4 regions of the Mesorhizobium sp. W050 genome follow, and region 2 is predicted to be linked to each of the others. Evidence: predicted binding sites of a transcription regulator. Region 2 holds the regulator's gene; each other region holds the start of a gene.

Region 1 (5,407 bases), 3.3 Mb from region 2:
CATTTCGATGATCATCCCAACGACACGGCGATGCGCAACCATGCCTACAAGCAGGCCACAGCGCTTTACGATGCGGTCGGCGCGACGCGCTCCTTCCCGACGCCGCCCTATCCCTCAACCCACAATCTCGGCACAAACCGGATGAGCGAAAAGGCGGAAGACGGCGTCGTCAACAAGCACGGCCAAGCGCACGACATCAAAAACCTGTTCGTGTCGGACGGCAGCCAGTTCACCACCGGTGCGGCTGAAAATCCGACGCTGACGATCGTGTCGCTGGCTATCCGCCAGGCCGAATACATCGCTTCGCAAATGTCGGCCAAGACGATCTGAGCCGTCCTCCGGGATCGCTACGCGGAACGCGCATGGCGCGTTCCGCCCTTTTTTCCTAGGACTCACTATGCGCCGACCGGCTGTCCGTCCTTGCGGCGGATGGCGACGACGGACGGTCGCGGCAGCTGGCCATCCCTGAAGTCGGGCCACAGCGTCTGCGCCTTGTCGAGCGTCTCTGCATCTTCCGCAGGGTGCTGCACCGACAGGAACAAAGTCGTGCCGTCCGGCGTGAAGCATGGGCCGGTCGCTTCGGCGCCATGCGGGCAGGTGAACAGCAGCTTCGGCAGGCCGCGCGCCGCACCTTCGGTGTCGACGCCATAGACGCCGTCCGGCAGGTCGAAATCATTGGCGCCGTCCGTCGCCACCCACAGCCGCCCCGCCGGGTCGAAGGTGATGTTGTCGGGGCAGACGAACCAGCCATTGTCCGACGTATCCGGATGAAAAGTGGCGCCGACCTTGGCATCTTTCGGGTTGCCGCAGAGCACGAACAGGTCCCAGGCATAGTTTTCGGCCCTGTGGTCGGCGTCCGCGCCGCGGCCGCCAGGCGGGATCAGTTCGACAATATGGCCCCAGAGATTTTCCGGCCGCGTGTTGGCCGGATTGACCTTCGACTGGTCGCGCTTCTTGTTCTTGGTCATCACCGCATAGACGCGGCCGGTCACCGGATTGGTCTCGATGTCCTCTGGCCGGTCCATCGGCGTGGCGCCGAGCGCATCTGCCGCAAACCGCGTCTTCAACAGCACCTCGGCCTGGTCGGCAAAACCGTTCTCGGCGGTAAGCTTGCCCTGGCCGTGCACCAGCGGCAGCCACGTCATCGAGCCATCGGCATCGAAGCGGGCGACCGACAGCACGCCATCGTCGAGCAGATCGGCGCCGGAGGCCGGATTGGCCCTATCATAGGCCTTGGCCGAGACGAAGCGGTACATGTATTCGAAATAGTCGTCATCACCCATATAGACGACAACGCGGCCGTCCTTGTTGAGGACCACGGTCGAGGCCTCATGCGACATGCGGCCAAGTGCCGTGCGCTTCACCGGCCTGGACTGAGGATCGTAAGGGTCGATCTCGACCACCCAGTCGAAGCGGTTGGCCTCGTTCGGTTCCTTGTCGAGGTTGAAGCGGTCATGGAAGCGGCCGCGGCCATAGATATCGGAGCCGTCGAAGCCGTAACGGTCAAGCAGGTCGGCGGTCGGCGCCCTTTTCGGGTCGCCGCCGAAAATGTCGGACACGCCTTCCTCGCAGGTCAGCACCGTACCCCAGGGGGTGAAACCGCCGCTGCAGTTGTAGCTGGTGCCGAGCACTTTGGTGCCAGTCGCGTCGGCCGAGGTCTTCATCAGCGCATGGCCGGCAACCGGTCCGGAAACGGTCATTTCGGTGTTGGCGGTGATGCGGCGGTTCAGCGGACTGTCGGCTACGGTTTCCCACTTGCCGTCCTTCAATTGCACCTCGACGATCGAATGGCCCATCGCGGCCATGCCGAGATCGACCTGTTCCCTGGTCATCGTCTTGCCGGCATCGCCCTCGGTCATCCCCGGAAACATCACATTGGGCGAGATGTATTCGTTGTTGACGCAGAGCAGGCCATGATCAGAATTCACCGTGCCCTTCGGCAGCGGCATGAAGGCGATGTAGTCGCAATTGTAGCCGAAGCGCTTTTCCTGTTCCTCCGCCGCGACCTTGTTGCCGTCGAATTCGGCGAGGCCAGCTGCAAGCGGATCGCCCCAGCGCGCGACGATGGTCGTCTCATAGCCTTCGGCGGCGGCATGGGTCTTGTCGTAGACCCGCTTCAGCTCGGGAAAGCCGAGCGTCGACTGCGTTGCGGCGGCATGCGTTTCGCCGGCAAACAAGGAGCCGACAAAGCTGCCGCCGGCAATCAGCGCGCCGGAGGCGAGGCTGCCTTTCAAAAGAGACCGGCGCGAGACGCGCTCGGCAATGATTTCGCGGATGACGGGGGAGGATGAAGACGGTGTATTGGCCATGGTGTCTGCCTCTCAGGGTGGATGTTACGGCGCACCGTTGCCCCTAGTCTGCTTAGGCAACATTCACATGACATAAGAGGAAGGTTTTGCCGCAACTGGGCGCGGCACTACGCATCGCTCAGCCCTTGGTGCAGGTCGAGGCGGTGAAGGCGCCGTCGGGCTGCTTCAGAATGATGTCGAATGACGGGGCGGTCTCGCCGTCCAGTGTTGCCTGTGTCATGGAGACGGAGTTGCCACCGGTGGTATAGCCGCCCAGCGGCCCGAGCCAGGTGATCTCGCCATTGGCGTTCATCTGATAGTTGTAGCCTTGCAGCGCCGTTCCGAACGTCACCGGGCCGGTATAGACATTGCCCTTGATAGTGATGTCGCCGAGGTTGAGGAAGGCGCCGAGCAAATAGACCTCGCAATGATAGGTGCCGTCAGGAAGTTTGCCCTCGCTGAAATCGGCGCGCGCGGCGCCGCTCGTTGCCATCAGCAGCAGGATGCAGGAAATGCGTGAGATGCGAGATGTCATGACGTCTCTCTTTTGAAGGGCGAGCTTGCCCTATTTTTGCGCGGTGCCGCAACATTGTTCGCCCGGAACCCACGGCCGGAGATCAAAAACTAGGCATTTGTCTCAATTGGGCGAAAATTAGGCAAAAGTGGTGTGCGCTGCGCAAATTTGCCTCAATCAATTTTTACCGGCTGCCTTTTTGTTTCTCCAGGCTAATATACCAACCGGCTGATAACGCTCGGCTATTCCATCTTTGTGAGCGGCGCCTTCGCGTTTGGCACGGCAGTTGCTTTGCATTGTCGCGGTGCAATCAAACAGCTTGGGAGTCTTCGGTATGAGGGGTAATTTCTCCACAATAACAAAAATGTTTTCGGCGGGCGTGATCGCCGCCGGCCTGTCGATGTCGTCTCCGGCCAAGGCCGCCGAAGACACGATCAAGGTCGGCATTCTGCATTCGCTATCGGGGACCATGGCGATTTCGGAGACGACGCTGAAAGACGCCATGCTGATGCTCATCGAAGAGCAGAATGCCAAGGGCGGTCTGCTCGGCAAGAAGCTCGAGGCGGTCGTTGTCGATCCGGCCTCCAACTGGCCGCTCTTTGCCGAAAAGGCGCGCGAGCTGATCTCGAAGGACAAGGTCGCCGCCGTGTTCGGCTGCTGGACCTCGGTGTCGCGCAAATCGGTGTTGCCGGTGTTCTCGGAACTCGACAACATCCTGTTCTACCCCGTCCAGTATGAGGGCGAGGAAAGCGAGCGCAACGTGTTCTACACCGGCGCCGCCCCGAACCAGCAGGCGATTCCTGCCGTCGATTATCTCATGAGCGAGGACGGTGGCTCGGTGAAGCGCTGGGTGCTGGAAGGCACCGACTACGTCTATCCCCGAACCACCAACAAAATCCTCGAGGCCTATCTGAAGGCCAAGGGCGTCGCCGCCGAAGACATCATGGTCAACTACACGCCGTTCGGCTTCTCCGACTGGCAGACCGAAGTCTCCGCAATCAAGAAATTCGGCTCGGCCGGCAAGAAGACCGCCGTCGTCTCGACCGTCAATGGCGACGCCAACGTTCCGTTCTACAAGGAACTCGGCAACCAGGGCATCAAGGCCGAGGACATCCCGGTCATGGCCTTTTCGGTCGGTGAGGAAGAACTGGCCGGTCTCGATACCGCGCCGCTGGTCGGCCATCTCGCTGCCTGGAACTATTTCGAGAGCGTCGACACACCCGAAAACAAGAAGTTCATCGCCGACTGGCACAAGTTCATCAAGAATGACAAGCGCACCACCAACGACCCGATGGAAGCTCACTATATCGGCTTCAACATGTGGGTGAAGGCGGTCGAAAAGGCTGGCACCACCGATCCCGACAAGGTCATCGACGCCATGGTCGGCGTGTCCGTGCCGAACCTCACCGGCGGCTATTCGACCATGATGCCGAACCATCACATCACCAAGCCGGTGCTGATCGGCGAGATCCAGGCCGACGGCCAGTTCGAGACCGTGTCGCAGACGCCCGGCCTCGTGATGGGCGACGAATGGTCCGACTATCTGCCCGATTCCAAGGACCTGATTTCGGATTGGCGCGCGCCTCTGTCCTGCGGCAACTTCAACGTTGCCACCGGCAAATGCGGCGGCAAGGGCACGAACTGATCCCTCCCGGGACTGACCGATCGTGGACGCGTCCACGATCGGTACCGCCAAGCGTCCGGGCGCTTCAGCCCGCCCGGACGCGGAATTTCCCCACAGAAGAGTATCTGAACGGATGATCCTGTTGCGCACTCTCGGCCTCATGCTGGTGTTCCTGGTGGCAAGCCTGTTGCCGTCGAACGCAGCCGAAGCCGATCTGCGCGCCATCGTCGCCAAATTCGCCACGGGCACCGGCTTTTCCGCCACGGAGGCCGTCGTGCGCGAGCTTGCCGCCACCGGCGATCCGCTGGTCGAGCGCCCGCTTGCAGCGCTCGCCGAAGGCAACCTTTACATCCGTAAAGCCGATTCAGCCGTCTTCGTCGGCAGTGAGGCCGCCGACAGCGTCACGCTGCTCGACCCGCTGAGTGGCGGGAAAGCCGGCGACGCCGCCAAGGCCGACATCACGAAGATCAAGGTCAACAACACGCTGCGCCGCGTCATCCGCGATGCGCTGGGAACGCTGACGTTGCGCGCGAAAGATCCTTCTGTCCGCATCGCCGCCGCCGACACCATGTTCAAGACCCCCGATGCCGCCAATATCGAGCCGCTCGATGCAGCCATCGCCGCCGAGACCGACGCCAAGGTCAAGGCATTGTTCGAACAGGCGCGCGCGGCATCGGTGCTGGTCTCCGATAAGCCGGAGGCCGACAAGCTTGCCGCCATTGCCCTGATCGGCGCGCGCGGCGACCGCGACGCGGTCTCGCTGCTCACCGCGGTCGAGGCCAATGCGCAAGGCGCGGTCAAGGATGCCGCGACGGCGGCAATCGCCAGCATCAATTCGAGCCTGGCGCTGTGGGATGCCGGCCAGAACATATGGTACGGCATCTCGCTTGGCTCGGTGCTGCTGCTGGCCGCCATCGGCCTCGCCATCACCTTCGGCGTCATGGGCGTCATCAACATGGCGCATGGCGAGATGGTGATGCT
Region 2 (5,407 bases):
GAGCGCGCTTTTGTCGAGCGCATGTCCGGCGCCATCATCATCCTGCTCGTCTTCCTCATGGCCATGAACATCACCGCGATCGTGCTTCGGCGCCGGTTCGAGCGGCGCTGGTAGAAAAAAGGCAATTTGGTATGAACATCATGACCGAACAGTCCCTTGAGAATGCAGTGGGCGACAAAATGAACGCCAAGTCGAACGAAGTCATCAAGATGCGCGGCGACAAGGTCGGCGTCTTCTACGGCGAGAAGCAGGCGTTGTTCGACGTCAATCTCGACGTCCGCCAGAACCAGGTGACGGCGCTGATCGGCCCGTCCGGCTGCGGCAAGTCGACCTTCCTGCGCTGCCTCAACCGCATGAACGACACCATCGATTCGGCGCGGGTGACCGGCAAGATCACGCTCGATGAAGACGACATCTACGACAAGAACATCGATGTCGTCGAACTGCGCGCCCGCGTCGGCATGGTGTTCCAGAAACCCAACCCGTTCCCGAAGTCGATCTACGAGAACGTCGCCTACGGCCCGCGCATCCATGGGCTGGCCAAGCGCAAGTCCGACATGGACCAGATCGTCGAGCAGAGCCTGAAGAAGGCTGCGATCTGGAACGAGGTCAAGGACCGCCTGCAGGAGCCCGGCACCGGCCTGTCCGGCGGCCAGCAGCAGCGCCTGTGCATCGCGCGCGCCATCGCCGTGTCGCCGGAGGTGATCCTGATGGACGAGCCCTGCTCGGCGCTCGATCCGATCGCCACCGCCCGTGTCGAGGAGCTGATCGACGAACTGCGCCAGAACTACACGATCGTCATCGTCACCCACTCGATGCAGCAGGCGGCGCGCGTGTCGCAGCGCACGGCGATGTTCCATCTCGGCTATCTCGTCGAGGAGGGCGCCACCGACAAGATGTTCACCAACCCCGACGACAAGCGCACCCAGGACTACATTACCGGCCGCTTCGGCTGAGCCGTCCGGCGGGTGAATTTTCAGGCACGAGGACCAAGATCATGGGTGAACATACCGTCGCCTCCTTCGATGAAGAGCTCGGGCAGATCAGCAAGCTGATACGCGACATGGGCGATCTGGCCGGCTCGATGGTCAGCGGCTCGACCAAGGCGCTGCTCAATTCGGACAATGCGCTGGCACAGCGTGTCGTGTCCGACGACGCCATCATGGATGCGCGCCAGCGCGAACTGGACGACCGCGCCATCACGCTGATCGCCAAGCGTCAGCCGATGGCCAACGATCTGCGCGCCGTGGTCGGCTCGATCCGCATGGCGGGCGACCTCGAGCGCATCGGCGACCTCGCCAAGAACATCGCCAAACGCGTCGGCACCGTGGGCTTGAGCGTCACGCCGCGCGACCTCTCGCACTCCATCGACGCCATGGCGCAGCTGGTGCTGATCCAGGTGCAAGGCGTCGTCGAGGAATATGCCGCCACCGATGCGGCAGCGCTTGCAAAACTCAGGAATGACGACGAGCGCATCGACGTCAAATACACGTCCGTGTTTCGTGAGCTCTTGACCTACATGATGGAAGACCCTCGCAACATCACCGCCTGCACGCATCTCTTGTTCTGCGCCAAGAATCTTGAGCGCATCGGCGATCATGTCACCAACATCGCCGAAAATGCGTATTATGTGCTGACCGGCCAGCAACTGCCCGCCAATCGTCCGAAGCAGGACGAGACGGCGATGGCCATGCCGGCCTGATGAGGGTGAACTGCCGATGATCGCGCCACGCATCATGGTCGTGGAGGACGAGGAGCCGCTAGGCGTGCTCCTCCGCTACAACCTCGAATCCGAAGGCTATCACGTCGAGGTGGTGACACGCGGCGACGAGGCCGAGATCCGCCTGCAGGAAAACGTGCCCGATCTCCTGGTGCTCGACTGGATGGTGCCCGCTGTTTCCGGCATCGAGCTCTGCCGGCGGCTTAGAGTGCGGCCCGAAACCGAGCGGCTGCCGATCATCATGCTGACCGCGCGCAGTGAGGAAAGCGATCGCGTGCGCGGCCTGTCCACCGGTGCCGACGACTATCTGGTCAAGCCATTCTCGACGCCGGAGTTCATGGCGCGCGTGAAGGCGCTGCTGCGCCGGGCCAAGCCGGAAGTGCTGTCCAGCGTGCTCAAGGTCGGCGACATCGTGCTCGACCGCGAGTCGCACCGTGTCTACCGCAAGAAGAGCGAGATCAGGCTCGGACCGACCGAGTTCCGGCTGCTCGAATTCATGATGCGCCATCCCGGCCGCGTGTTCTCGCGCAGCCAGCTGCTCGACAATGTCTGGGGCGAGACGATCTACATCGACGAGCGAACCGTCGACGTCCATGTCGGGCGCTTACGCAAAGCGGTCAACAACGGCCGCATGCCGGATGTCATCCGTACCATTCGCGGCGCCGGCTACGCGATCAGGGAAGACTAGGATGCTGCGCGTCGCGCCGTTGCCGGCCATTCAGGCGACATGCTTGCCGGATTTGGCCTGAATGCCCGGCGCGAAAATCTCCTGATCGACGAAGCCGAGCGCGCGCATGGCACAGCCTTCGCGGATCAGCGGCAGCTCGTTGGGCTCGGTGTCGAAGGAGATCGACTTCGAGTGCTGGCCGCCGGCGGTCTGGGCGATCGCTTCGCGCAATGCCGGCTCGATCAGGTCGAAGGCGGCGGCGCTGACGCCAACCATGGCGACAGGCGCCGGGTCGATCAGCGCAAACAGGCTGCCGAGGCCGAAGCCGAGCGCCTCACCGGCCTTGCGATAGGCTTCGCGCTCCGGGCCATCGGTTTCGCGGGCGCGCGCGGCGAGTGCGCGCATATCAGCGTCGCCGATATCGACCGGCTCGGCATCTTCGCTCATCATTTTGGCGCTGCGCCAGATGGCGTAGTTTCCGGCATAGGCCTCGACGCAGCCGCGCCGCCCGCAGCGGCAGAGCGCGCCGCCCGGACGGTGGATCATGTGGCCGAACTCGCCGCCCGAGGAATGGGTGCCGGTGAACAGTTCGCCTTTCAGCACCAGCCCCATGCCGATGCCGTGCGACAAGAGGATCGCGATGAAATTGTCGCGGTAGCGCTCGGGCTGGCGCCATTGCAGGGCCACCGCCATCATATTGCAGTCGTTCTCCATGGTGGCAGGAATGCCGAATTCCGCTTCCAACATGTCGGCGAAGGCAATGTCGGTCAGTGGCGTGATTGGCGACCACAGCATGGCCCGCGCCTGCGAATCGGTGATGCCCTGGATGCCCATGGCAATGCGGGCGATGCTCTGGACATCGAGGTCCGGGTCCGCGAGACGCCGCCCGACGATTGCTACGCATTCGCCGATCAGCTCGTCGCGCGGCATGGTCAGCGTGTCGAGCCGGCGCTGTTCTTCCGCGACCACCTGGCCGGCATAGTCGGTGACGGTGACGGAGAGGAAGTTCAGCGACAGCACCACGGTCATGACCGCCGCCGCTTCCGGGTTGAGGCCAAGGCCGACCTGCGGCCGGCCGCGTTTCAGCGAGCCGGTCTCGCCAGGCTTGCCTTCAATCAGGATGCCTTCTTGAATTAGATCAGACGAGATTGCCGATATCGTCGAATGGCTGAGGCCGGTGGTCGCCGCAATCTCGGTCCGCGACGGCTGGCCGGCCCGGCGCACGGCCGAAATCACCATCGCACGGTTGCGACGGCGCAGATCGTCGTGGCGGATCCCAACCGACATTTGTTTTCCTCCCGGCCTCCTCGCGCCTCATGATAGTGTTCGACGGCACCAGCCAAATATTGGCAGACGCCGGCAGCCCTGTCATTGTTTATTGCGGAGCTCGAAAAAATTCGGCAACGCCATCAGAATCCATCAGAATCGATGTTGACAGCGCCTTATCATTGAACCAGTATTTTTTCGAGGCTCGAAAAAATAGGGCCTCCGTGTGCCGGCCCTCGGGCCAGTTTTGTCGCGCCGCACCCGGCGCAGGGAGGATTATGATGAACAGATTTGCAGCCGCCATGCTGGCGGGTGTCGCCATGTCGCTGGCGCTGATGTCGGTCGCGCAGGCGAAGGACAAGGTCATCGGCGTGTCGTGGTCGAACTTCCAGGAAGAGCGCTGGAAGACCGACGAGGCGGCGATGAAAACGGCGATCGAAGCCGCCGGCGACAAGTACATTTCGGCCGACGCGCAGTCCAATCCCGGCAAGCAGCTGACCGACGTCGAAAGCCTGATCTCGCAGGGCGCCAACTCGCTGATCATCCTGGCGCAGGACGCCTCGGCCATCGGCCCGGCGGTGCAGAAGGCGCTGGACGAAGGCATTCCGGTCGTCGGCTATGATCGCCTGATCGAGAACAAGGACGTCTTCTACCTGACCTTCGACAACAAGGAAGTCGGCCGCATGCAGGCCCGCGAAGTGTTCAAGGCGAAGCCCGAAGGCAACTATGTCTTCATCAAGGGCTCGGGCTCGGATCCGAATGCCGATTTCCTGTTCTCGGGCTCGATGGAAGTGCTCAAGGAAGCCATCGACTCGGGCAAGATCAAGAATGTCGGCGAGGCCTATACCGATGGCTGGCTGCCGGCCAACGCCCAGAAGAACATGGAACAGTTCCTGACCGCCAATGACAACAAGGTCGATGCCGTGGTTGCGGCCAATGACGGCACCGCCGGCGGCGTTGTCGCCGCGCTGACGGCGCAGGGCCTTGCCGGAACGGTTCCGGTCTCGGGCCAGGACGGCGACCATGCCGCCCTGAACCGCATCGCGCTCGGCACGCAGACGGTGTCGGTGTGGAAGGACGCGCGCGAACTCGGCAAGAACGCCGCCGAGATCGCCTCGCAGCTTGCCGATGGCAAGAAGACGGGCGACATTGCCGGCGCCAAGGACTTCACCACGCCTGGCGGCAACACCGTCAAGTCGCTGTTCCTGACCCCCGTCGCGATCACCAAGGACAACCTCAACGTCGTCATCGACGCCGGCTGGATCAAGAAGGACGAAGTCTGCACCGGCGTCGCCGCCGGCAGCGTCGCGGCTTGCAACTGATCTCGACGACTTGAAGAAATGAGGCGCCGCGGCTGTCAAGCCGCGGCGTTTTCTCTACGAGAATTGTGTGTTTCCGCCATCGGCGGCAAACTTCTAGGCTGTGGTCCGGCATCCGCGCCAGACGGCAAGCCGCTGGAGGACATCATGACCGACACGACCTCAAATCCGCAGGCCGATACGGCACGAGCGTCTGAACTCGGCGCGGTCGCCCGGTTCCTGAAAGCGACCGAGCTCGACACGCGCATGCTCGGCATGGTCGGCGCGCTGCTGGTCATCTGGGTCGGCATACATATCCTGTCGGGTGGGCTTTTCCTGACGCCGCGCAATCTTTGGAACCTGTCGGTGCAGACGTCCTCGGTCGCGATCATGGCGACCGGCATGGTACTGGTCATCGTCATGCGCAACATCGACCTTTCGGTGGGCTCCGTCGAA
Region 3 (5,407 bases), 2.9 Mb from region 2:
TAGGGATAGAGCACCGGCGGCCGGCTGACGGCATCGAGACGCTGGCATTCATCAAAGGACAGCGTCAGGCTTGCCGCGGCGAGATTGTCTTTCAACTGGGACTCATTGCGTGCGCCGATCACCAGCGAACTGACGGCTGGCCGGCCGAGCAGCCAGGCCAGCGCCACCTGGGCCGCCGAAACGCCGCGTGCCGCACCGATGTCGACCAGCACGTCGACGATCCGCCACAGCCGATCCTCGTCGCGGATCGGGGGTTCCGACCAGCCGCCGATCTGGCGCGCCGTCGGACTGTCGCGGCGGTATTTTCCCGACAGCAGGCCGCCGGCGAGCGGGCTCCACACCAAAACGCCAAGGCCCTGGTCGACCGAGATCGGCAAGAGCTCATACTCGGCCTCGCGTGCTTCCAGCGTGTAGTGGATCTGCTGGGTGACGAAGCGCGGCTGGTGCTGGCTGTCGCTGATGCCGAGCGCCTTCATGACCTGCCAGCCGGAATAGTTGGAGCAGCCGACATAGCGGATCTTGCCCTGGGCAACCAGCGTGTCGAGCGCGGCGATGGTTTCCTCGAGCGGCGTCGCGCCGTCCCATTCGTGCAGGAAATAGATGTCGATGACATCGGTCCTGAGGCGCTTCAGGCTCTTCTCGCATTCGCGGATCAGATGATGGCGCGACAGGCCTTCGTCATTGGGGCCCTTGCCGATCCGCATGCGCGCTTTGGAGGCGATCAGCACGTCGTTCTTGCGCTTGCCGCCGAGCGCCTCGCCGATGATCTCTTCCGACAGACCGTTGGAATAGACATTGGCGGTGTCGATGAGATTGATGCCGGCATCGATGCAAGTGTCGATGATGCGCGAGGCCTCCGCGAGATCGGAATTGCCGACGGCAGCGAACGGCCCGCTGCCGCCGAAGGTCATGGTTCCCAAGGTCAGCGCCGAAACTTTCAAGCCGGAACGGCCAAGCGTGCGGTATTCCATGTCTGATCCTCGTAGTTTTGGTGGGGAGGCGGTTTTAGCAGGAAAGGGCGGGGAAGCCCGAACGGGTCCGCTATTTGTAGGACAATTTGAGCGGCTTGTCGCCATGCCAGGGCGCTGGATCGGCAATGCCTCGCTGCTTTGCAGTGAAGACCGGCTGGCCGGCGGCTTGCAATAAAACCGTCATTGCCGGCCTATATCAAGTCGGCTCAGGGTTTCATGTCAGCCGGCAAGCGGAGCAGTGGAAATGAATGAGCTAAAGCAGAATTCTGCGGCCAGGGATTGGCTGGAAGCCGAACTCGCCGACACGCTCGACGAGGACTATGAGCTGGAAATCTCGGAGCCGGCGCTGTCGTTGGAGATCGCCAAGATCTACAAGAACGCGCATCCGCCGTCGATCGATCGCATGCAGTATTTCCGCGACCTGATCGGCTTGCAGTCGGAACTGATCAAGCTGCAGTCCTGGGTTGCCTACCACAAGAAGAAGCTAGTGGTGGTTTTCGAGGGCCGTGATTCCGCCGGCAAGGGCGGCGTCATCAAGCGCATCACCCAGCGCCTCAACCCGCGCATCTGCCGCGTCGTGGCGCTGCCGGCGCCGACCGAGCGCGAAAAGTCACAATGGTATTTCCAGCGCTACGTGCCGCATCTGCCGGCCGGCGGCGAGATCGTGCTGTTCGACCGCTCCTGGTACAACCGCTCCGGCGTCGAGCGGGTGATGGGCTTTGCCGAACCCGATCAGGTCGAAGAGTTCTTCCGCGACGTGCCGGAGTTCGAGCGCATGCTGGTCCGCTCCGGCGTCACGCTGGTCAAATACTGGTTCTCGATCACCGACGAGGAACAGCAGACGCGCTTCATGATGCGCATCCACGATCCGATGAAGCAGTGGAAGCTGTCGCCGATGGACCTGCAGTCGCGCGTGCGCTGGGAGCAGTACACCAAGGCCAAGGAAGAGACGTTTGCCCGCACCAACATCCCAGAGGCACCGTGGTACATCGTCGAAGGCAACGACAAGAAGCGGGCGCGGCTGAACTGCATCGACCATCTCCTCAAACAGCTGCCCTATGAGGACGTGCCGCACGAAGAAATCACGCTGCCCGAGCGGGTGTTCAACCCGGAGTACGAGCGCCAGGTCCTGCCGCGCGAGCTTTACGTGCCGGAGAAGTATTGAGCACTTTTCCTTCTCCCCGTTTCACGGGGAGAAGGTGCCCGAAGGGCGGATGAGGGGCAGCGCCGGCATCGGCGAATTCACAGTCGTCGGACGTTGCTAACCTCCAAAAGCAGCGCTGCCCCTCATTGCCTGCCGGGCATTTCTCCCCGTAGAACGGGGAGAAAGAAGCCTGCGCCTATCACTTCGCCACTACACCCGCTTGATCGTCACATGCGTGGCGAGCGCTGTCGCCACCTGCTCGGTGCACTGGTAACCCAGCTTCAGCATATCCAGCCCGGCAAACAGGCTCTCGCCCCTCCCGAGCAACACCGGCGACACCGCCAGATGCAACTCGTCGATGAGCTTCTCTTGCAGATATTGCCGGATGGTGGAAACGCCGCCGCCGACGCGGACATCCTTGCCGCCGGCCGCGGCCTTTGCTTGTTCGAGCGCGGCGTGGATGCCGCCGGCAACGAAGTGGAAAACGGTGCCGCCTTCCATCACAATGGGGTCGCGCTTGTAGTGGGTCAGCACGAAGGTCGGCACGTGATAGGGCGGGTTGTCGCCCCACCAGCCTTTCCAGCTCTCGTCTGGCCATTCGCCGCGGATTGGGCCGAACATGTTGCGGCCGAGGATCCAGGCCCCGACATTGTCGAAGCTGCGGACAGTGAACCGGTCGTCCACATCGGTGGTGCCGCCATCCTTGCCGACCATCTCATGGAAGGTGCGGGTGCCGGTCATCCATTTGTGCAGATATTCGCCACCAACGCCGAGCGGATTTTGCAGGTCCTGGTCAGGACCGGCGCCGAAACCGTCGAGCGACAAGGTGAAGGCATTGACGCGAAGTTTGGACATGGAGACTCCCTTTCGGTGACCAGTTGTGATTTGCAATCAGTATTCAAACTGATTGCATTTTGAAACTAGTATTTTTAGAGGCAAGCCGATCTGTGGAATGCGCAGGGACCTCAAGCCGCCACGCGCTTCGGCATCACCGCAAACGGGCTGAGCCCAAGCCAGATCTGCATCTTGCCGGCGACGTCGAGATCGCCGGTCAGGCTGATCTTGTCGCGTTCCTTGTGAACTGTCGTCAGCCCCATCCAGATCGAGGTCATGGTGCACAGATCGGTCGAGACGTAGAGATCGACGTCGAAGCCCGGATCGTACCAGCAAAGATCGACCTCGCCCTGCTTTTCGACGATCAGCCACCACGATCGTTTTGACGCCGGCAGGTCATGGTACAGGAATTGTATCACAGTGCGCCCGTCCGGCAGCGGACTGGGGTTCAGATTGCGCCGCATGTCCCACATCAGCAGCGACGGATCGAGGTTTTTGAGCGACAGCCTGGCCTCGACCCATTTCTGGCCCCAAAACCCCATCGCCTCGACAACCGGGCGCAAATCCCGGCCCGCCTCGGTCAGCCGGTATTCGAACACGCCCTTCTCGGTCGCGATCTCGGTCCGCTCGACGATGCCTCCCGCTTCGAGATCCCTAAGCCGTTGCGACAGAAGGGTTGGCGACATTTTCGGCACGCCGCGGCGCAAATCGTTGAAGCGGGTCGATCCCGCCACCAGTTCGCGCAGCAGCACCATGGTCCAGCGTGTGCAGAGCAGCTCGGCGGCCATGGAGAGCGGGCAGAATTGCTTGTAACCGGCTTGTGTCATGTGGTGAGCTCCAAAAGATGTTGCCGGACCTTATTCAGAAAACCTGAGTTCAGCCAGTACAGAAGCTGTACTGGCACCCCCGGTACAGTTCTGTGACTGGAGCGGTCCGGCGCCGCCATGCGAGGCAGCGGTCACGTCACCGGGCAGTCCGGTGCCGATCCATGAGGAGTTGGACAATGACCGCTTACGTGATCGCAGACATCAAGGTGAAGGACGACAAATGGGTGCCGGCCTATGCCGCTTCGGTGCATGACCTCGTCCACAAGCATGGCGGCAAGTATCTCGCCCGCAGCGGCAATGTGAAGACGCTGGAGGGCAAGCCGCTCGACACCAGCCTGATCGCCATCATGGCGTTTCCGTCGGCAAAGGCAGCCGAAGCCTTCACCAACGATCCGCAATACGCTCCGTTTGTGGCGGAGCGCCGGAAGGGCAGCGACAGCCGCTTCCAACTGATCGACGATACCGATCTCGCTGGAACGATCCCTTATTTGCCGAAGGCGTGAGGAAAAGCCGGAACCCGGTGTATCAGGGTTCCGGCTAACCCTTCAGCATTTGCGCCACTTCGGGCGCGAAGCAGGTGGACGGGTACTCTCACGCGATTTAGTCTTGAACTCGAAAGTCGGTAAACTGAGCAGGCGCGCACGTGACCATTATTTCACTCATTGCAAAACTGTTTGCCAACCGGAACCGCCCGCAGAATAGGCCAGCTCAAGTCCCAGAGCGGGTTTTCCGCAAAGAGGCGAAATTCAAGAAACATGGAAAATTCTTCCAGATCGGACCGACATATCGCGGCGGGTCCCATTGTCTTCAGCTGGAAAACGCCCAAGCTTTGGTGCCGCCACCCCGCATACTGCTCGGGCCGACGGAGTTTGGGGGATACGGCTTTCCTGAGTACCCGGAGACGCCCAGGCTACGGCCTTAAGCGACAGCCTATTGCAGGCCACCAAAAGACTTAGAAGATTTTCATTGTTACTGGCTTGTATCCGAGCGCCTGAAGGAAGTTCTGCAGTCAGTCGACCCCGATGGGGTCGTGTTTAACGACTGCGACGTATTCTATTTGAGCGGAAAGCCGATCGAACCAAAGCACTACCTTTGCGACATCGTTCGCAAGATTGATGCCGTTGATCTCGAATCGTCGAAGTTTAGGCTTTTGATCGGCGAGAATGGAGGCGTCCACTACGACCGCGCCGGAGGCGCGTGCTTCTATTTCAAGGAGGAGATTGTTGGCGATGCGCATATCTTCAAACAGAAGAACATGGGCATCGTCATTTGCACCGCCAAATTGAGAGAAGCCTGTGTCGAAGCAGGCATCAAGAAGCCCGACTTGTTCCAAGACATGTCGGTTTGCGGGCGTGGTCGGCTGGACTTCGAAACAAGAAATGTCAAAGAGAGTTATGTGCTGGAGTGAATTTATCCCTTCAGCATTTGCGCCACTTCCGGCGCGAAGTAAGTCAGGATGCCGTCGCAGCCGGCGCGCTTGAAGGCGAGCAGGCTCTCCAGCATTGCCTTTTCGCCGTCGATCCAGCCATTGGCGGCCGCCGCCTTGATCATCGAATATTCGCCTGACACCTGGTAGGCGAAGGTCGGCATCTGGAACTCGTCCTTCAGCCGGCGGATGATGTCGAGATAGG
Region 4 (5,407 bases), 860 kb from region 2:
CGGCGAAGGCATTCCGTTGCTGCTCGATGCAGGGCATCTCGCCTTTGCCGGTGGCGATGTGCTGCGCGCCATCGACAACCACCACAAGCGCATCAGCCATGTCCATGTGAAGGATGTGCGCATGGGCGTGATCGACGGGCTCGACCGCACGAAGCAGTCCTTTCTCGACGCCGTGGCGCTCGGTGCCTTCACGGTGCCTGGCGACGGTTCGCTCGATTTCGGCGCCATCGTGCAGCGCTTCGCCGACCATGGCTATGAAGGCTGGTTCGTCGTCGAGGCCGAGCAGGACCCGAAAAAGAACCCGCCGCTGAAGATGGCCCAAGTGGGTTACAGGGAGCTGATGCGGGTGATGACGGCGGCCGGCTACACGGTGGAAACGCAGGGTTTTCCCAATGCCTGAGGCGATCCAATGAAGGATTACGAGCACCCGTTCTTCCGGCCGCTGTGGCGGCGCGTTGCCGTCGTCGCCGTCTGCGTGATCTGGGCGGGAATAGAATTCGCCTCCGGCACGCCGTTCTGGGGTGTTATCGCGCTCGGCTTTGCTGGCTACGCGGTGTGGCAGTTCTTCTATCTTTACAAGCCGGTGGAGGAGAGCAAGGCTGCGCCTGATCGACCGAAGACCGGCGAAGCGAAGGCGGACGCCGAACCGAAGGAATGAAGCGGCCGCGGCTCGGAAGGAGCTTGCGGGTCGGACACTCGACACCTGGCTTATCGCCTACGTCGGTGATTGGTCGGAACGTCCCTAGCTTCGTCATCCTAGGGTCTTCGCGACGGAGCTTCGCTCCTGCTTCGCCCTAGGATGACGAAGTTGAGAGGCCGACCTCGAAGACTTGCGATAGGAGACAAAACATGTCGAAACTGCTCGTCAAAGCCGACAAGGGCCATGGCCGCGTCGCCCATGTCACGCCCAAAAGCGCCGGATGGACCTATGTCGGCTTCGACCTGCACCGCCTGAAGCCGGGCGAGACCGCATCCGGCAAGACGCAGGATCGCGAAGTCTGCCTGGTGTTCGTCACCGGCAAGGGCACGGCAAGGGCCGGCGGCCGGGAACTTGGCCTGCTCGGCGAGCGCATGTCGCCCTTCGAGGGCAAGCCGTGGTCGGTCTATATTCCGGAGGGTTCGGACTGGTCGGTCACCGCCGACACCGATCTCGAACTCGCGGTCTGCTCGGCGCCGGGCCTGGGCGGCGGCTTGCCCGTTCGCGTCATCGCACCCGACGACCTCGGCCAGGAGACTCGGGGCAAAGGCACCAACACGCGCTACGTCACCAACATATTGCCCGAGGGCAAGCCCGCCGACTCGCTGCTGGTGGTCGAGGTCATCACGCCCGGTGGCCACACATCGAGCTACCCGCCGCACAAGCACGATCAGGACAATCTGCCGGCCGAATCCTATCTTGAGGAAACCTATTACCACCGCCTCAACCCGCCGCAGGGCTTTGCCTTCCAGCGCGTCTACACCGACGCCGACAAGTCGGGCGCCCGCGAACTGGACGAGGCGATGGCGATCGAGGACGGCGATGTCGTGCTGGTGCCCAAGGGCTATCATCCGTGCGCGGCCTGTCACGGCTACGACCTCTATTACCTTAACGTCATGGCCGGGCCGAAGCGGACGTGGAAGTTCCACAACGCGCCCGAGCACGAATGGCTCATGAAGGCCTGATCGGCCTTCGCTTGCGCCGGAAGAAAAATCGTCGGCTAACGATCCATGGGGTCGATTTGCCTTCGAAAACTCGCATAAGCTTCGTCAATCCGTCATGGAAATCACCTATGGCAGCGGGCTGACGAGGATTTTTTTCGATGCGCTACGCCATCTATTTCACCCCGAGGCAGGACGAGCCGTTGGCGCGGATCGCCGCCAACTGGCTGGGTCGCGACCCCTTTGGCGCCGCCACCAGGCCGGTCGAGGCGGTGGGCGAGCTGTCGGCGGCCGAAGTCGCCTTTCACACCGCATCGGCGCGGCGCTACGGTTTTCATGCGACGCTGAAAGCGCCCTTCCGGTTGGCCGCCAACGAAACCGAAAGCTCGTTGCGCGCGGCGCTGGACGCCTTTGCCAAAGCAACGCCGACGGTCACCATCCCGCGCCTGGTCGTCAGCCAGATCGATGGTTTCTTCGCTTTGGTGCCGGAAGGTCCGCTGCCGCCGCTCAACCGTTTCGCCGATGATGTCGTGCTTAGCTTCGACCGTTTTCGCGCGCCGCTCACCGAAGCGGAAATCGAACGGCGCAGCCCGGATTCGCTGAAACCGGCCGAGTTCCGCAATCTCTGTCAGTGGGGCTACCCCTACGTGTTCGAGACCTTTCGCTTCCACATGACGCTGTCCGGCCGGGCCGGGCCGCAGGAAAGCCAACGTCTGCGCGCGGCAATCGACAGCCTGTTCGCCGATGTGCTGCAGCAGCCGGTGCTGGTGGATGCGCTGACGCTGTTCGTCGAAACCGAACCGGGCGCTCCGTTCATGGTGCTTTCGCATCATGCGCTCGGCCGCCGCGCTGCCCGAAAAACCGCCTAACCGCAATTCGTCCGAGTAACCAGGGACCGCCTGAAATGACCGCCGAAACTGTTCTCCACAACGCCCGCATCGTGCTTGCCGACGAGATCGTCGAAGGGTCGCTCGTGCTGCGCGACGGTTTTATCTCCGGCGTCGACGCCGGCACCGGCCACACCGGCGGGGGCATGGGCGGCGAGGACATGGGCGGCGACTACATCATTCCCGGCCTGGTCGAGCTGCACACTGACCATCTCGAAGGCCACTATGCGCCGCGCCCGAAAGTGCGCTGGAACCCGATCGCCGCCGTCCTTGCCCATGACGCGCAGGTGGCCACCGCCGGCATCACCACCGTGCTCGACGCTTTGCGTGTCGGCATGGACGAGGACGCGGATATTACCTGCGACGACATCCGCAAGCTCGCCGGCGCGATCGAGGACAGCGTCGCGAAAGACCGGTTGCGGGCCGACCATTTCTTGCACCTGCGCTGCGAGGTCTCGGCGCCGGATTGCTTGCGGGCTTTCGCCAATTTCGATGGCGACGAGCGGGTCAAACTGGCCTCGCTGATGGACCATGCGCCGGGACAGCGCCAGTTCGTCAATCTCGAGACCTACGCCTATTACTACCAGCGCAAGCTGAAGCTGACCGATCGCGACTTCCAATTGTTCTGCGAAAAGCGGATGTCGGAATCAGCGAAGAATTCGGGACCGAACCGGGTGGCGATATCAGCCGCCTGCAACGAGCGGGGCATTGTGCTGGCGAGCCATGACGACGCCACATCGGGCCATGTCGACGAAGCGATCGAGCAGGGCGTGCGCGTCGCGGAATTCCCGACCACGCTGGAAGCCGCCAAGGCCTCGAAGGATGCCGGGCTCGGCGTGCTGATGGGCGCGCCCAACGTCATGCGCGGCTCCTCGCATTCGGGCAACGTCTCGGCCCGCACGCTGGCCGGCGACGGCCTGCTCGACATATTGTCGTCCGACTACATTCCCTTCAGCCTGATCCAGTCGGCCTTCTTCCTCGGCGACGTCGTTGAGGGCATTTCCCTGCCGCAGGCGGTTGCGATGGTGTCGAAGAATCCGGCCGAGGCGATCGGCCTAAACGACCGCGGCGTCATCGAACAGGGCCGCCGCGCCGACCTCGTGCGTGTGCGCGTCGACGACCATGTGCCGGTCGTGCGCACTGTCTGGCGCCAAGGGCGCCGGGTCGCCTGATGGTCTCGGCGTCGATCGAGCGCGAACTCAGCAGCGAGGCCTTTCCGCTCCGCAACGGCGTGTTTGTCGCCGTCGTCGGCCCGAGTGGCGCCGGCAAGGATACGGTAATCGGTTATGCCCGCACCTTGTTTGCCGACGAGACGAGGCTGGAGTTCGTCCGCCGGGTCATCACCAGGCCGAGCGATGCGGCAAGCGAGGATCACGACACGCTGGCCGACGCGGCCTTTGTCGAAGCCGAGGCCGACGGCGCCTTCGCCATTTCCTGGGAGGCGCACGGCCTGCGCTACGGCATTCCGGCCGATGTCGACTCGTCCATCGCCAACGGCTATGTCGCGGTCGCCAATGTCTCGCGCGCAGTCATCCCGGTGCTGCGGGAGCGCTATGCCAATCTGGCTGTCGTCGAGATCACCGCCTCGCCGGAAATCCTCGCCGAGCGTCTCGCCCAGCGCGGCCGCGAATCGCGCGGCGAAGTGCTGGCTCGGCTCGCCCGCAGCGCCAATGTCGCTTTGTCCGGCTCCGGCGTCACCTCGATCGACAATGGCGGCCAGCGCGAAGCCGCCGGAGAACGCTTCGCCGAGGTGCTGCGCAAGGCGATGGCCTTCTCGGATATATCCGGCGTGATGTAGCGCTACTCCGCCGCGACAGTCTTCCGGCTGGCATCGAGCATCAGCCGCCTTGCGCGGAACACGCCCCATTGCTGGTCGACCAGCACGCCGATCAGGATCACGCCGCCCATCACCGCGAAGTTGAGCGAGGACGGGATGCCGAGCAGATTGACCAGGTTCTGCAACTCCTGCAGCAGCACGGTGCCCAGGATGACGCCGACCAGCGAGCCTTCGCCGCCGCGCAGCGAGAAGCCGCCGAGAACGGCGGCGGCAATGGCGTAGAGCTCGTAGAACTGGCCGTGGCTGGCCGGCGAGATCGAGCGCGTGTACATGGCGAAATAGATCGCCGACAGCGCCGTCAGCACGCCGCAGATGACATAGGCGGCCATCACGACACGGCCGGTGCGAATTCCCGAATATTTCGCCGCCTCTTCGTTCTTGCCGATGGCATAGAGGTAGCGTCCGAACACCGAGCGGTGCAGCACCACCCACATGACGATCGAAATGACGATCAGTGCGATGAAGCTGTTGGGCACGCCATAGCTGCGGCCCGCGGTGAGGAATTCGAGCTCGGGAAAATTCTGGCCGAAGGCGAAGCCGGCGGTGCCGTCGGCGGTATAGAAACGGGCGACCCCGCGATAGATCAAAAGGCCGCACAGCGTGACCACGAAGGGCTGCAATTTCAGCCTTGTGATCAGCCAGCCATGCGCCAGTCCGATGATGCCGCCCAGCACCAGGATCAGCGGCAGCGCCAGCGGCCATGGCATGTCGCGCACGGCGATGAAATCGATGAATAGCGTGCCGAGCAGCGCCACCAGCGATCCCACCGACAATTCGATGCCGCCGGTAATGATGACGAAGGCCTGGCCGATGGCGAGGATCCCGAACAGGCCGATCAGGTTCGAGGTGTTGGCGAGGTTGATCGGCAAAAGAAAGCGCGGGTTGATGGCGGTCACCACGGCGCCGACCACCAGGATCAGGATCAGCAGGCCGAGATCTTTTTTGCTCATCGTCTTCTCCCCAATGCGTCGGACCGGCAATCGCCTGAAGCCCGCTAGTTTGCCGGCTTGCCGACCGCCAGCAACAGCACGTTTTCCTGGCTGAA

Evidence for each region. The regulator PhoB, encoded in region 2, activates phosphate uptake and scavenging genes when phosphate is short. The targets are predictions, from matches to a motif close to TGTCATNNANCTGTCAT.
Region 1: ACYG9Y_RS12505 (PhoX family protein) is a predicted target of PhoB. The motif match lies at 2,366-2,382, and genes of this name have one in related genera.
Region 3: ppk2 (polyphosphate kinase 2) is a predicted target of PhoB. The motif match lies at 1,139-1,155, and genes of this name have one in related genera.
Region 4: ACYG9Y_RS24005 (DUF1045 domain-containing protein) is a predicted target of PhoB. The motif match lies at 1,742-1,758, and genes of this name have one in related genera.

Annotation. Positions count from the first base shown of each region.
Region 1 is NZ_JBTTIH010000001.1:2,569,404-2,574,810, reverse strand. Features, by position in the region: gene ACYG9Y_RS12510 (GMC family oxidoreductase) at 1-330, shown strand, start outside; gene ACYG9Y_RS12505 (PhoX family protein) at 396-2,309, opposite strand; gene ACYG9Y_RS12500 (hypothetical protein) at 2,428-2,823, opposite strand; gene urtA (urea ABC transporter substrate-binding protein) at 3,137-4,447, shown strand; gene urtB (urea ABC transporter permease subunit UrtB) at 4,560-5,407, shown strand, end outside.
Region 2 is NZ_JBTTIH010000001.1:5,852,434-5,857,840, forward strand. Features, by position in the region: gene pstA (phosphate ABC transporter permease PstA) at 1-114, shown strand, start outside; gene pstB (phosphate ABC transporter ATP-binding protein PstB) at 132-956, shown strand; gene phoU (phosphate signaling complex protein PhoU) at 998-1,702, shown strand; gene phoB (phosphate regulon transcriptional regulator PhoB) at 1,719-2,408, shown strand; gene ACYG9Y_RS28345 (ROK family protein) at 2,439-3,674, opposite strand; gene xylF (D-xylose ABC transporter substrate-binding protein) at 3,935-4,975, shown strand; gene ACYG9Y_RS28355 (sugar ABC transporter permease) at 5,120-5,407, shown strand, end outside.
Region 3 is NZ_JBTTIH010000001.1:2,948,250-2,953,656, reverse strand. Features, by position in the region: gene ACYG9Y_RS14345 (aldo/keto reductase) at 1-971, opposite strand, end outside; gene ppk2 (polyphosphate kinase 2) at 1,216-2,136, shown strand; gene ACYG9Y_RS14335 (dihydrofolate reductase family protein) at 2,326-2,970, opposite strand; gene ACYG9Y_RS14330 (winged helix-turn-helix transcriptional regulator) at 3,081-3,776, opposite strand; gene ACYG9Y_RS14325 (DUF1330 domain-containing protein) at 3,953-4,279, shown strand; partial or broken gene ACYG9Y_RS14320 (imm11 family protein) at 4,726-5,184, shown strand; gene hemB (porphobilinogen synthase) at 5,187-5,407, opposite strand, start outside.
Region 4 is NZ_JBTTIH010000001.1:4,994,382-4,999,788, reverse strand. Features, by position in the region: gene iolE (myo-inosose-2 dehydratase) at 1-400, shown strand, start outside; gene ACYG9Y_RS24015 (hypothetical protein) at 410-658, shown strand; gene iolB (5-deoxy-glucuronate isomerase) at 850-1,662, shown strand; gene ACYG9Y_RS24005 (DUF1045 domain-containing protein) at 1,800-2,507, shown strand; gene ACYG9Y_RS24000 (alpha-D-ribose 1-methylphosphonate 5-triphosphate diphosphatase) at 2,543-3,697, shown strand; gene phnN (phosphonate metabolism protein/1,5-bisphosphokinase (PRPP-forming) PhnN) at 3,694-4,323, shown strand; gene ACYG9Y_RS23990 (ABC transporter permease) at 4,326-5,312, opposite strand; gene ACYG9Y_RS23985 (sugar ABC transporter ATP-binding protein) at 5,357-5,407, opposite strand, start outside.